2 regions of the Microbacterium sp. NPDC089188 genome follow, and region 1 is predicted to be linked to the other one. Evidence: predicted binding sites of a transcription regulator. Region 1 holds the regulator's gene; the other holds the start of a gene.
What was found. Region 1 encodes LexA, which represses DNA repair genes until DNA is damaged. Its sites were predicted from a motif close to TCGAACANNTGTTCGA; they were not measured.
Positions count from the first base shown of each region.

Region 2: a site for LexA is predicted at 3,460-3,475, ahead of AB0N80_RS04005 (Rv2578c family radical SAM protein). Genes of this name have one in related genera too.

Region 1 is NZ_JBFBHH010000003.1:435,025-441,941, reverse strand. Features, by position in the region: gene hisH (imidazole glycerol phosphate synthase subunit HisH) at 1-251, opposite strand, end outside; gene hisB (imidazoleglycerol-phosphate dehydratase HisB) at 248-862, opposite strand; gene AB0N80_RS11965 (histidinol-phosphate transaminase) at 859-1,953, opposite strand; gene AB0N80_RS11960 (LysM peptidoglycan-binding domain-containing protein) at 2,037-2,387, opposite strand; gene lexA (transcriptional repressor LexA) at 2,646-3,335, shown strand; gene AB0N80_RS11950 (prolyl oligopeptidase family serine peptidase) at 3,453-5,339, shown strand; gene hflX (GTPase HflX) at 5,448-6,917, opposite strand, start outside.
Region 2 is NZ_JBFBHH010000001.1:867,152-874,068, forward strand. Features, by position in the region: gene AB0N80_RS04000 (DEAD/DEAH box helicase) at 61-2,259, shown strand; gene AB0N80_RS04005 (Rv2578c family radical SAM protein) at 2,348-3,451, opposite strand; gene AB0N80_RS04010 (hypothetical protein) at 3,579-4,271, shown strand; gene AB0N80_RS04015 (AAA family ATPase) at 4,318-6,291, opposite strand; gene AB0N80_RS04020 (M15 family metallopeptidase) at 6,407-6,917, shown strand, end outside.

The DNA of each region.
Region 1 (6,917 bases):
CAGATGCCGAGCACCGGACGACCGCCCGCGAGCCGCCGATCGATGATCTCGCCCCCACGACTGGCGTTCAGGGCGCCCATGACGGCGCTGAACGCGCCGACGCCGGGGACGAGGAGGCCGTCGGCGTCCATCAGCAACGAGCGGTCGGATGTCAGCCGCGCGTCGGCTCCGGCTTCGACGAGCGCCTTGACCGCGGAGTGGACGTTGCCCGAGCCGTAATCGAGGACGGCGACGACCGGCTTGGCCGTCACAGCGCGCCCTTCGTGCTCGGGATGCCGTCGACGAACGGGTCGAGGGCCTTGGCCTGACGGAAGGCACGCGCGAACGCCTTGTACTCCGCCTCGGCGATGTGGTGCGGATCGCGTCCCCCGACGACGCGCACGTGCACGGTGAGGCCGCCGTGGATCGAGATGGCCTCGAACGAGTGGCGCACGAGCGAGCCGGTGAAGTGCCCGCCGATCAGGTGGTGCTCGAAGCCCGCGGGCTCCCCCGTGTGCACGAGGTAGGGGCGTCCGCTGATGTCGACGACCGCCTGCGCCAGAGCTTCGTCGAGCGGAACGAGCGCGTCGCCGTACCGCGCGATGCCGGACTTGTCTCCGAGCGCCTGGCGGATCGCCTGGCCCAGGACGATGGAGGTGTCTTCGACGGTGTGGTGCGCGTCGATGTGGGTGTCGCCCGTCGCGCGCACGCGCAGGTCGGTCAGGGAGTGCTTCGCGAACGCCGTCAGCATGTGATCGAAGAACGGGACGCTCGTGGAGATGTCGCTGACGCCGCGACCGTCGAGGTCGAGCTCGAGCTCGACGCGGGACTCGCTCGTCTCGCGCGTGATCGAGGCGGTGCGGGGGGTGGCGGGGGCGGTCATGCTCGGGATCCTATCGAGGCGAGGGCGTCCAGGAACGCGGTGGTCTCGTCGGCCGTTCCGGCCGAGACGCGGAGGTGGTGGGGGATGCCGACGTCGCGGATCAGCACGCCCCGGTCGTAGAGCGCCTTCCACGTCGCGGCGGGATCGTCGACGCCCCCGAAGAGGACGAAGTTCGTCCAGGACTCGTGCGCCGTGTACCCCAGCGCCGACACGGTCGCCGAGATGCGGTCGCGCTGCGCGACGATCTCGTCGACCATCGAGAGCATGGTGTCGGCGTGCCCGAGAGCGGCCGTCGCGGCGGCCTGCGTCAGCGCGCTGAGGTGGTACGGCAGCCGTACCAGGCGGAGCGCGTCGACGAACGCCGGGTCGGCGGCGAGGTAGCCGACGCGGGCTCCCGCAAAGGCGAACGCCTTGCTCATGGTGCGCGAGACGACCAGCCGCGGGCGCCCGGGCAGCAGCGAGATGGCCGACGGCTCATCGCGCGGGGCGAACTCCTCGTAGGCCTCGTCGACGATGACGACCCCCTCGAAGGCGTCGTACACGGCCTCGATGACGTCGAGGCGCAGGGGGGTGCCCGTGGGGTTGTTGGGGGCGCAGAGGAAGACGATGTCGGGACGCTGCTCGCGCACCTGCGTCGCCGCGGACTCGGCGGAGAGGGTGAAGTCGTGCGCGCGCTCCCCGGCGATCCACCGGGCGCCCGTGGCGCGGGTGAGGATCGGGTACATCGAGTAGGTGGGGGCGAATCCCATCGCCGTGCGGCCAGGACCGCCGAACGCCTGGAGGATGTGTTGGAGGACCTCGTTCGAGCCGTTGGCCGCCCAGATCTGATCGGGGTTCAGTCCGTGCCCGAGGTACTGCGCGAAGGCCTCACGGAGAGTGGTGAATTCGCGGTCGGGATACCGGTTGACATCGCGGAGGGCGCGAGCCACGGCATCCAGGATGTCGTCGGCGACTTCGGACGGAACGGGGTGCGTGTTCTCGTTCACGTTCAGCGCCACGGGCAGCGCGGCCTGCGGTGCCCCATAGGGCGTCATGCCCCGGAGATCGTCGCGAAGCGGGAGGTCGTCGAGGCGTACGTTCACCTCACCCATCGTAGGCGGCGGTGACACCGACGGATCACGCTCGCGGGTCGGGCGGATCGCCCCTGCCGTCGGCGTCGATCCCGTGCGGACGGTCAGTTCGCGGGAGCGTATTCGGCGGGGATGGCGATGCGCTGACCCGCCGTGACGGAACCGCCGGACAGGGCGTTGAGACGCGAGATCTCGGCGACCACATCGCGCGGGTCGGCCGCGGGCGCGAGCTCCTCGGCGATCGACCACAACGTCTCGCCGCTCATGACGGTGATCTCGGTGAACGACCCGACGGGCGCCCCGGCCTCGTTCGAGGCGAGCGCGGCTCCCCCGCCGACGACGGCGAAACCCAGGGCGATGGCGAGGGGAAGGGCGACCAGGAACGCGACGACACGGCGTCCGCGCGCGGTGATGCGCAGGCGGGTGGTCGGGGCGGTGATGGCGATGCTGCTCATGATGTGCTCCTCGGTGGGGAGAGATTCGCACCCCGCCCTCGGCCGGGAGGGCGGGGGTGCGAATCTGTATTCCGAATCTATCTTCGATACTTTCGATGTGTCAAGACCGCGGATATCGCAGACGGATCGAACGCGACACGCGCGCCGTTCCCTGCCTTCCGGCTCGTTCACCGGATACGGTTTCGACACGGAGACCTCATCACCAACCTCCGACATTCGAATTTCCGCCGCATCGACAGCGGCGCGAGGGGAGCACAGATGACCGACGCGACGACCGCCGCCGGCCGCGAACGTCCGCAGACTCGGCGACGCAAGAACCTGAGCGACAAGCAGCTCGCCATCCTCGAGGTCATCCAGCGATCGATCGCCCGGCACGGCTACCCGCCGAGCATGCGCGAGATCGGCGACGCGGTCGGCCTGAAGTCGCTGTCGAGCGTGACCCACCAGCTCAACCAGCTGGAACTGAGCGGCTACCTGCGGCGCGACCCGGGCAAGACGCGCGCCATGGAGGTCCTCATCGACCTCCCCGGTGCCGCCGCCGAGAACCCGGCCGACACGGCTCCCGCGCTGGGCGACGCCGCCCTCGTGCCCCTCGTCGGCCGCATCGCCGCCGGCGTGCCCATCACCGCCGACCAGCAGGTGGAGGAGATCTTCCCCCTCCCCCGCCAACTGGTGGGCAAGGGCGAGCTCTTCATGCTCAAGGTGTCGGGCGACTCGATGATCGACGCCGCCATCTGCGACGGCGACTGGGTCGTCGTGCGATCGCAGGCGACGGCCGAGAACGGCGAGATCGTCGCCGCGATGCTCGACGGCGAGGCGACCGTGAAGACGTTCCGCCGCCGCGACGGCCACACCTGGCTGCTCCCCCGCAACAGCGCGTTCGAGCCGATCCTGGGCGACGAGGCCGTCGTGCTCGGCCGCGTCGTCGCCGTCCTGCGCGCCGTCTGACCTTCCCCGCCCCGGGGCCGGATGCGCGCTCGGGCGTGGCATCCGCCCCTCTCGGCTCGCTCGTCGCGAGTACCGGGGATCTCCGTCGATGTCGGATGCCCTGCCTAGGCTGGAGTCATGGCTGACACCCTCCCCTACGGTTCCTGGCCCTCCCCGATCACGCCCGCGTCCGTCGCCCAGGCCTCGCCGCGCGTCGACGGCGCACGACTGGTGGGAGACGAGGTGTGGTGGGGCGAGTCCGTCCCCCACGAGGCCGGTCGCGTCGCCGTGAAGCGTCGCCGCGGCGACGGCTCCGTCGAGACGGTGCTTCCCGCACCCGCCGACGCGCGCTCCGCGGTGCACGAGTACGGTGGCGGCGCCTGGACGGCGTCCGACGACGGGGAGCTGTACTACGTCGAGAAGGCCGACCAGCGGGTCTACGCGCTCCGCCCGGGCGAGACCTCGCGCCCGCTGACCCCCGCCGACGACGCCGTGCGACACGGCGGACTGCGCTGGGAGCACGGGGTCCTCCTCGCCGTGCGCGAGACCCACGGGTCGTCGCGGGTCCCGGCCCGGGCCATCGTCCGCATCCCCCTCGACGGGCCGGCGGAGGTCCTCGCCGAGGGCAGTGACTTCCTGGCCCAGCCGGCCCTCTCGCCCGACGGTCGCCGCCTGGCCTGGGTGGCCTGGGATCACCCCGACATGCCGTGGGATGCCACCGTCCTCCGCGTCGCCGACCTCGAGACGGGCGAGGTCCACGACGTCGCGGGCGGTGCGCACCGCGCGCCCGTGCAACCCGTGTGGATCGCGGACGACGAGCTCCTCTACGCGGACGATCCCGAAGGCCGATGGAACCTCTTCCGTCGCCCCCTCGACGGCGATGCGCAGCCGCTCGCCCCGGCGGACGCCGACACCGGCGGGGGCCTGTGGGTACTCGGAACCCGGTGGTTCGGAGCGGCCGACGACGGGCGCGTCGTCGCCGTCCGGACGAACGGGGCCGATGAGGTCGTCGAGATCGCACCGAGCGGCGTCCGTCCCCTCGACGTCCCCGTCGTCGCCGGCGCCGCGATCGACGACGCCCGCGGGTCGCAGGTGCTCGTCTCGGGTTCGGACGCCGGCGGGCGATCGGGCCTCTGGATCGTCGACCTCGATTCCGGCGCTGTCGACCTCGTGACGGGAGGCGCCGGCCCGTGGGGAGACGAATGGATGCCGACGGCCCGCGCGCTGTCGACGGACGGACCGCACGGTCCGGTGCACGCTTTCGCCTACGCCCCCACCAACCCCGACGTCGCCCCCGTGACAGGCGAGCGCCCGCCGTACGTCGTGCTCGTCCACGGCGGACCCACCTCGCACGTCGGCCCCGCTCCGTCGGCGAAGACGGCGTTCTTCACGAGCCGGGGTATCGGCGTCCTCGACGTCAACTACGGCGGTTCCACCGGCTACGGGCGCGCCTATCGGGACCGCCTGAAGGGACAGTGGGGCGCGGTCGACGTCGATGACGTCGCCGCCGCGGCATCCGCCCTCGCGGAAGCGGGACTCGCCGACCCCGAGCGCCTCGCCATCGCGGGAGGCTCGGCCGGGGGCTGGACGGTGCTCGCCGCCGTCACGCGCACCGACGTGTTCGCAGCCGGCATCTCCCGCTACGGGGTGGGCGACGCACGCGCCCTCGCGGAAGACACCCACGACTTCGAGGCGCGCTACCTCGACGGGCTCATCGGGCCTCTGCCCGATGCCGAGGCCGTGTACGTCGAGCGCTCACCCCTGAGCCGCCCGGAGCTCTTCCGTGTGCCGCTGCTGATCCTGCAGGGATCGGAAGACCGGGTGGTCCCCCCGTCGCAGGCGGAGGCCATCCGCGACGCCCTGACGGCGCACGGCGTCCCGCACGCGTACGTCCTGTACGAGGGCGAGGGGCACGGGTTCCGCCGGTCGGAGACGGTGATCGACTCCCTCGAGCGCGAACTCGGCTTCCTCGGCGCGGTGTTCGGCTTCGAGACCCCGGGTATCCCCGCGCTCGAGCTCGACTGAGCCGACGCCTTCCGGGCGACTCACCCGCGGCGCCGACGCGCCGAAGAGCGCCCCCACGGCGATGGGCCCCCGCGCGTACGCGCAGGGGCCCATCGTGCCGCGCGGGCCTCAGCCGTCGAACGCCGCCAGCTCGGCGGCGAGCCGGGCGCCGACGTGAGCGTGCAGATAGGTGCCGTTCTCGCGGTGCTCCTGCGCCACGATGAGGCCGCTCTCGTGCACCGCCGACACGAGGTCGCCGCGGTCGTACGGAACGACCGCCTGCACCTCGACCGCCGGCAACGGCAGCGCCTCTTCGATCGCGGCACGCAGTTCGGCGATGCCCTCACCGGTGCGCGACGACACGAATTTCGCGTTCGGAGCGAGACCCCGCAGCACGAGCCGGTCGTCTTCGCTCACGAGATCGGACTTGTTGAAGACGACGATCTCCTGCCCGAAGTTCGCGTCGACATCGCCCATCACGTCGCGCACCGTCATGAGCTGGGCGGCCGGGTCGGGATGCGACGCGTCGACCACGTGCAGGATGACGTCCGCGTCGCCGACCTCTTCGAGCGTGGAGCGGAAGGCTTCGACCAGCTGATGCGGGAGGTTGCGCACGAAGCCCACGGTGTCGGTCAGCGTGTACACGCGCCCGTCGGTGGTCTCGGAGCGGCGGACCGTGGCATCCAGGGTCGCGAAGAGGGCGTTCTCCACGAGCACTCCGGCGCTCGTGAGGCGGTTGAGCAGGCTCGACTTGCCCGCGTTGGTGTACCCGGCGATCGCCACCGACGGGATCGTGTGGCGCTTGCGCTCGGCGCGCTTGGCCTCACGGGCGGGGGCGAAGTCGCGCAGCTGCTTGCGCAGCTGGGCCATACGCGTACGGATGCGGCGACGGTCGAGCTCGATCTTCGTCTCACCGGGTCCGCGGGATCCCATGCCCGCTCCGCCTGCACCGACCTGTCCGCCGGCCTGGCGCGACATCGAGTCACCCCATCCGCGCAGTCGCGGGAGAAGGTATTCGAGCTGCGCGAGTTCGACCTGGGCCTTGCCCTCACGGCTCTTCGCGTGCTGGCTGAAGATGTCGAGGATGACCGTCGTGCGGTCGATCACCTTCACCTTCACGACGTCTTCGAGCGCACGCCGCTGGCTGGGCGCGAGCTCCGTGTCGGCGATGACGGTGTCGGCGCCGACGGCGGCGACGATGTCGCGAAGCTCCGCGGCCTTGCCCCGGCCGACGTAGGTCGCCGGATCGGGGTGGGGCCGACGCTGCAGGACGCCGTCGAGCACGACCGCTCCGGCCGTTTCGGCGAGCGCCGACAACTCGCGCAGGGAGTTCTCCGCATCCGTCTGCTCCCCCTGGGGGTGCACGCCGACGAGCACGACGTTCTCGAGGCGCAACTGGCGGTACTCGACCTCGGTGACGTCTTCGAGCTCGGTCGACAGGCCGACGACACGGCGCAGCGCCGCGCGTTCCTCGCGGTCCCACTGGTCGCCGTCGCTGTCGCCGCCGTACGCGGTGGTGCTGTCTTGAAGGGCCTGAGCGGCACCGAAGACCCGGACCCCGCGGTGCGCTTCGGCGCGCGCGAGCACACGGTCGACCGG
Region 2 (6,917 bases), on a different contig from region 1:
GTATCTCACCGCCACGAGCGGTGTCGCTGTTTCGCGCGAACAGAACCCAGGAAGTCCCCCATGCCCAAGAACAAGAAGCCCGCCGGCGGTCGCGCCGCGAAGAACTTCGAGCCGCGCTACGGCGCCAAGACCTCGTTCCAGGACCGCAAGCGTCGTCCCGGTGCCGAGGGCCCCGTCAAGCCCGGCAGCAAGAGCCCCAACCACCGCGGCTACCGCGCCGAGACCGAGGCCGCCCCCGACAAGCGCCGGTGGAGCGCATCGGATCGTGCCGGCCGCGACGAGGCCCGTGGCATCCGCCAGTCCGCTCGCGACGACCGTCCCGCCCGTTCGTTCGACGACCGTCCCGCGCGTTCGTTCGACCGGAACGACCGCCCTGCCCGGTCCTTCGATCGGAACGAGCGTCCCGCCCGGTCCTTCGACCGGAACGAGCGCCCGGCGCGTTCGTTCGATGGTGACGAGCGTCCGCGTCGTGACGCGGGTGAGCGCCCGGCCCGTTCCTTCGACCGGAACGACCGTCCGGCGCGTTCGTTCGACCGCAGCGAGCGTTCGGCGCGTTCGTTCGATCGTGACGAGCGTCCGCGTCGTGACGCGGGTGAGCGCCCGGCCCGTTCCTTCGACCGGAACGACCGTCCCGCGCGTTCGTTCGACCGTGACGACCGTCCGGCGCGCTCCTTCGATCGCAACGACCGTCCCGCGCGTTCGTTCGACCGGAACGACCGTGCCGCGCGGTCCTTCGACCGGAACGACCGTCCGGCGCGTTCGTTCGACCGCAACGATCGCCCGGCGCGTTCGTTCGATCGGGACGACCGTCCCCGTCGTGACGCCGGTGAGCGTCCAGCGCGTTCCTTCGACCGCAACGATCGTCCCGCGCGGTCGTTCGACCGTGACGAGCGCCCCCGTCGCGACTTCGGCGACCGCCCCGCCCGTTCGTTCGACGAGCGTCCGCGTCGCGCCGACAGCCCGAGCCGCTCGGATTGGAACGCCAGCCCGAAGCGCTCGGCCGAGCACGAGCAGCGCGTCGACGTCGTGCACGAGCGACTGCAGGCCGAAGCGGTGGATGCCGCGACCGTGACCGGCGCCGGCTTCGCCGAGCTGGGTCTCGGCGACAACATCGTCCGCGCTCTCGCGGGCCTCGGTGCCGACAAGCCGTTCCCGATCCAGGCCGCGACCGTGGCGCCGATCCTCGAGGGACGCGACGTTCTGGCCCGTGGCCGCACCGGCTCGGGCAAGACCATCGCCTTCGGTGCGCCGCTCGTCGAGAGCATCCTGCGCGCCCAGGCCGGTCAGCGTCGTGAGTTCGGTCGCGCGCCGAAGGCGCTCATCCTCGCGCCGACCCGCGAGCTCGCCCTGCAGATCGACCGCACGGTGCAGGTCATCGCCCGCAGCGTGGGGCTCTTCACCACGCAGATCTACGGCGGCGTCCCCCAGGCGCGTCAGGTCGGTGCGCTGAAGAAGGGCGTCGACATCATCATCGGCACCCCGGGTCGCATCGAAGACCTGCTCAACCAGGGGAAGCTCGATCTCTCGCAGGTGCAGGTCGCCGTGCTCGACGAGGCCGATCACATGTGCGAGCTCGGCTTCCTCGAGCCCGTGCAGCGCATTCTGCGCGCCACCGCGAAGGGCAGCCAGAAGCTGCTGTTCTCGGCCACGCTCGACCGCGAGGTCGCGGCCCTGGTCGACGAGTTCCTCGTCGAGCCGGCCGTCTACGAGGTCGCCGGTGAAGACCAGGACTCGAGCACGATCGAGCACCGCGTGCTCGTGATCGAGCACCGCGACAAGGCGCAGATCCTCGACTCGCTCGTCGATCGCGAGGGCAAGACGCTCGTGTTCGCCCGCACCCGGGCCTACGCCGAGATGCTCGCCGAGCAGTTCGACGACGCCGGTATCGCCGCCGTCGCGCTGCACGGCGACCTGAACCAGCAGAAGCGCACGCGCAACCTCGAGAAGCTCACCTCGGGTCGCGTCAACGTGCTCGTGGCCACCGACGTCGCCGCTCGCGGCATCCACGTCGACGACATCGATCTGGTCATCCAGGCCGACGCCCCCGACGAGTACAAGACGTACCTGCACCGTTCGGGCCGCACCGGCCGCGCCGGTCGCAGCGGCACGGTGGTGACGCTCATCACGCGTCAGCGTCAGCGCCGGATGACCGAGCTGCTCGACCGTGCGGAGATCGAGGCGCCGTTCGAGCCGACGCAGCTGGGCGACGACGTGCTCGAGGAGATCTCGGGTCGTCAGCTCTCCGACGTCACGTCGTAATCCGTCACACCGGTAAGCCCCCGTTCGCGTTCGCGCGGCGGGGGCTTTCCCGTTGCCGTCGGTGGCCGCGACGTCCCGGCCTTCGCCGTCAGAACAGCCTCGGCTCGCTCGCCGGCGCGACCCGGGGGCGAGGGGATATCGGGCCCCGGGTCGCGCGAACCGGCCCCAGGCGGCTCGTGGCAGGGGTGCGGGCCGCGAGTCCCGGTTGTGGGCGACCACGTGGGTGGTCGTCTTCGTCCCACCCGTCGAGTCGGTGCAGGCGCAACAGCGGGCGGAGGCGCTTGCCGAGCCACGTGCGGTACGCCTTGGGTGCGGTGACCGAGACGCCGGGATAAAGGCCGCGGTAGGACGACACGAGGTGCGGGTGCTCGCGTTCGAGCCACTCGAAGAACCACTGCTTGGCGCCCGGGCGCAGGTGCAGTGCGCCGTAGACCACCCTCGTGGCGCCGGCCGCACGCAGGCGGGCGAGGGCGTCGTCGAGCGCCGGGATCGAGTCGGTGAGGTGGGGGAGGATCGGCATGAGGAACACCGTCACGCGGAATCCCGCCGCCGTCGCGGTGCGCACCGTCTCGAGGCGCGCCTCGGCGCTGGGGGTCCCCGGCTCGATCGAGTGCTGAAGAGCGTCGTCGAAGACGGCGATCGACATCGCGAGCGACACCTTCACCTGCTGGGCGGCGTCCGCCAGCAGCGGCAGATCGCGCCGCAGAAGCGTGCCCTTCGTGAGGATCGAGAAGGGTGTTCCGGTGTCGGTGAGGGCGCCGACGATGTCGGGCATCAGGCGGTAACGCCCCTCGGCCCGCTGATAGGGGTCGGTGTTCGTGCCGAGCATGACCGGTTCGCGCGCCCAGGATCCGCGCTGCAACTCGGTCCGCAGAACGTCCGCGACGTTGACCTTCACCACGATCTGCGAGTCGAAATCGGCGCCGGAGTCGAGGTCGAGATACTCGTGCGTCTTGCGGGCGAAGCAGTACGAGCACGCATGGCTGCAGCCGCGGTACGGATTCACCGTCCAGTCGAACGGCATGGCCGACGCGCCGGGCACGCGGTTCAGGGCGGTCTTGCACAGCACCTCGTGGAACGTCATCCCCGCGAACTCGGGGGTCGTGACCGACCGGACGAGACCGTCGATGCGCTCCATGCCGGGCAGCGCCGCCGTGTCGTCGACGCCCAACTGCTGACCCTGCCACCTCATGCGAACAGTCGAACACATGTTCTACCCAGAAGCAAGGCCGACCTCTCCAGATGCGTCCGCATGCACGAACCGCGAACCGCTACTGTGGCTGCGAAGCCCGCCCCGCGCGGGTGGACAGGGGGCGGACATGGATGCGGACCGGCACGTGTGGGGGCACACGCTCGTGAACGGGTCCGCGCGCCGGGTGGAGTCGCTGCATCCCTCCTTCGTGGTGCGGCATCCCACCCTGTCGGGATGGATCTGGCTCGGCGTCGCGGTGGTGCTGCTCGTGGTCTGCGAGATCTGGGTGGAAGACGAGACCGCCGGCGTCGTCCTCTCGCTGCTCGGCGCCCTGCCGTCGCTCGGCGCGACGCTGCTGGTGCTCGCGCAGACGCCGCGCACGCATCTCGCGTACGAGGAGTCCATCCTCGGTCACTTCTTCGCGCGGTTCTTCGCGGTCCTCGGCGCGCTGATCCTGTGGGTCGGCTCCGTCGTCCTCGGCGCGGCGGTCGCGGTGCAGCTGGCCGAGGACACCGGGGCCGATCCCGAGAAAGCGTGGGTCGAGGCCTTCGAGATCTTCGGTGCGGTCGTGCCGTTCATCGTCGCGATGCTCTGGGCCGTGCTCGTCTTCCGCTGCGTCGGTTACATCGCGCGCCTGCGCGGGTGGGCGGGCGTACCCGAGCGCCATCGGATCCCCGACGAGTTCCTCACCGAGCTGCCGCACACCCGGCGCGTCGTCATCGGGCTCGCGCACCCCTCGCTCCTGTTGGTCGCGGGAGTGCTGAGCATCGTGGTCGCCCTCTTCGCGGCGGCCGAGGTCGCATCGAGCGGCATCGCCTGACGCGCGGCGCGCAGGTGTCGCGGCGGGACGAGCGGTCGCGACCACCTCAGTCGGGCAGACGGGCCGCGATGAACCGCAGGGCCTCTGCGCCCGCCGTGAAGGACTCCTCTTGTTCGCGTCGTACATGGTCGGGCAGGTCGGGCTCCGCCAGGATCCCGCGCGTCACGCGCTGCCCGCCCGCGAGGATCTCCACCAAGAACTCCTCGTCCCCATCCGCCAGCGACACCGGCAATTCCGCGTCGTCGAGCGGCCACCCGCTGGGAGCGAGGGGGCCGGGATGCCGCGCGGCCGCCGCGCTGCCGGCAGCTTGAAGCCGTTCCGTGCGGGCCGCGATGACCGGGTCGCCGCCGACGCGTTCGACGGAGCCGGCGTTGCCGAGCTCGGCGTAGACGGTGTGCCAGACGGGCATCGGGAAGCTCAGCTCGTGGGTCGGCTCCGAGGTGTCGACGAGCGGGTCTTCGACCTCCTGGTCGAACGCGATCGAACCGACCGTGTCGTCGCCGACGGTGTCGAGGGCGACCCAGTGGCCGTCGGTCTTGTCGTGGTAGCCGATCTCCCCCGAGGGCGACACCTGCATCGAGGGGCCGCCGGGGCGCGGAACGAAGGGGGTCTCGGTGGCGATGTACGCAGAGGGGGACGGTGGAGGGGTTTCGGGCCGTGCCCCCAGGAGCACGCGCGTCAGAGCGGCTCCCGAGTCGAGGAGCTCGTCGAGGGCCGCCGTCAGATCGTCATCGGTCGGTGCCTCCTCGCCCCGGACGGCGGCGCGGAGCACGGTGCCGCGCAGCAGCTCCTTTGCGAACGAGCCCGTCGTGCCCTGCGCGCGGTCGGCTGCGGCCTCGATCGCCTCCGCCGACAGCGGCAGACCCTGGGCGTAGCGACGGAACAGTCGGCGTCGGTCGGCGTCGTCGGGGAGCGGGATCTCGACGCCGAGGTCGACGCGACCCGGTCGGGCGGCGAGAGCCTCCTCGAGGATCTGCACGTGATTGGTGGTCATGACGAAGGCGATGTCGGCATCCGGTTCCAACCCGTCCAGGGCGTCGAGCACGTCGAAGAGCACGGGCTCGGGCGAGAAGCCGCGATCGGCCGCCACCAGGTCGATGTCTTCGAGCACGACGAGGGCGGGGGCGAAGGTGCGCGCGATCTCGGCCGCCGCGGTGATGAAGCGGATGCTCGATCCGGTGAGCACGACGGCCGTCGTCTCCGGCGTGCGGGCGAGCAGGTGGCGCACCGTGAGCGTCTTGCCGGTGCCGGGAGGACCGTAGAGCAGGACGCCGCGCTTGAGGTGCTGTCCGGCGGAGCGCAGGGCCTCGCGGTGGTCGCCGATACCCACGACGTGATCGACGATCCGCTGCAGAACCCCCTCGCCGAGCACGATGTCGTCGGCGCCGACCTCGGGGCGGGGCAGGAAGGTGGCCCCGGCCTCGTGCCCGTACTCGGTCGGCACGAACGACAGCACGTGGCCGCGCAGCACGCTGCGCTCGATCATCAATCGTCGGATCTCCACGAGCGCCGCCGCCGTGGCATCCGGGTCCGCGCCGATCACTTCGAGCTGGGGCTGCGACGGCATCGACCGCGGGTTCGCCGAGCGCTGCACGATCGCGAGCGGGTGACCGTCGAAGGCGAGCAGCCGCACGCCGAACGAGACGACCCGCCGCTGGGCGGTGGCGCTCACGTCGCGCGACTCGTACGACACCGGTCCGGGAGCGAAGTGCGAGTAGGGGCCCGCGAACAGCTCGGATGCCGACACGTGCAACCGCTGCTCGCCCCCGGTCACGCCGATGAGGCGTCCGCCGCCGCGTTCGGTGAGCTCATCCAGGGCGATGTCGGCGTCGACGTAGCGGTGCGCCGACAGGGTCTCGGTGGTGACCGGGAGTGTGGTGACGTCCACGCCGAGATGAGCGCTCAGCTCCTCGCCGAGCGGGGTGCGCTCACCTGCTCTGTCGTCGGCGACGACGCGGTTCACGGTCTCGAAGTAGCGGCTCATGGCGCGCATGAGTGCGCGGTCGTCGTCGTCGAGCATGGTCCCCCCGGTCGGCTCACGGTGACCCCAGACTGCCGGGCCGACGTGAGTCGGGCAACCTCCGGCCTGCCACGGGTCGACCGCAGCGGGCGTCCGGGAGACAATGGACGCAGTGATGTCCCCCGATCCCGAGCTCTCTCCCCGCCGCGCCGCGCGCGCGGAGGCCGAGCGACTCGCGACGGCGGCTGTATCGGTGGCCCCGGCGCCCATCACCCGACGCCAGTTGCGGGAAGCGGCGACCGGTGCCCTCGCGCTCCCGGCGCGGCCCGACGAACCGGCCGCGACGCCGCGGGGCGCGACGAGAGGTCGGCTCCCCGACCTCTTCGCCCCCCTGCCGCTCCGGCGCCGGCGGCGCCTCGCGCTCGTCGCCGGGGCGGCGGTCGCGGTGCTGGTGGGTGCCGTGGTGGTGGGGGCCGCGACGCTCGGGCGCAGCGCGGATGCCGAGGGCTCGGCCGCGGCGGACGCCTCCGTCGTGTCGGCTGCGGTCGCCGGTCCCCCCGCCGTCCCCGACGACGGGCTGCCGGTTCCGCAGGTCGCCGCCGTCGCCGCGACCGCCACCCCGTGCGACGACCCGGCCTTCACCACTGCCCTCTCGCAGGGCGACGACACCGCCGCGATAGCCGCTG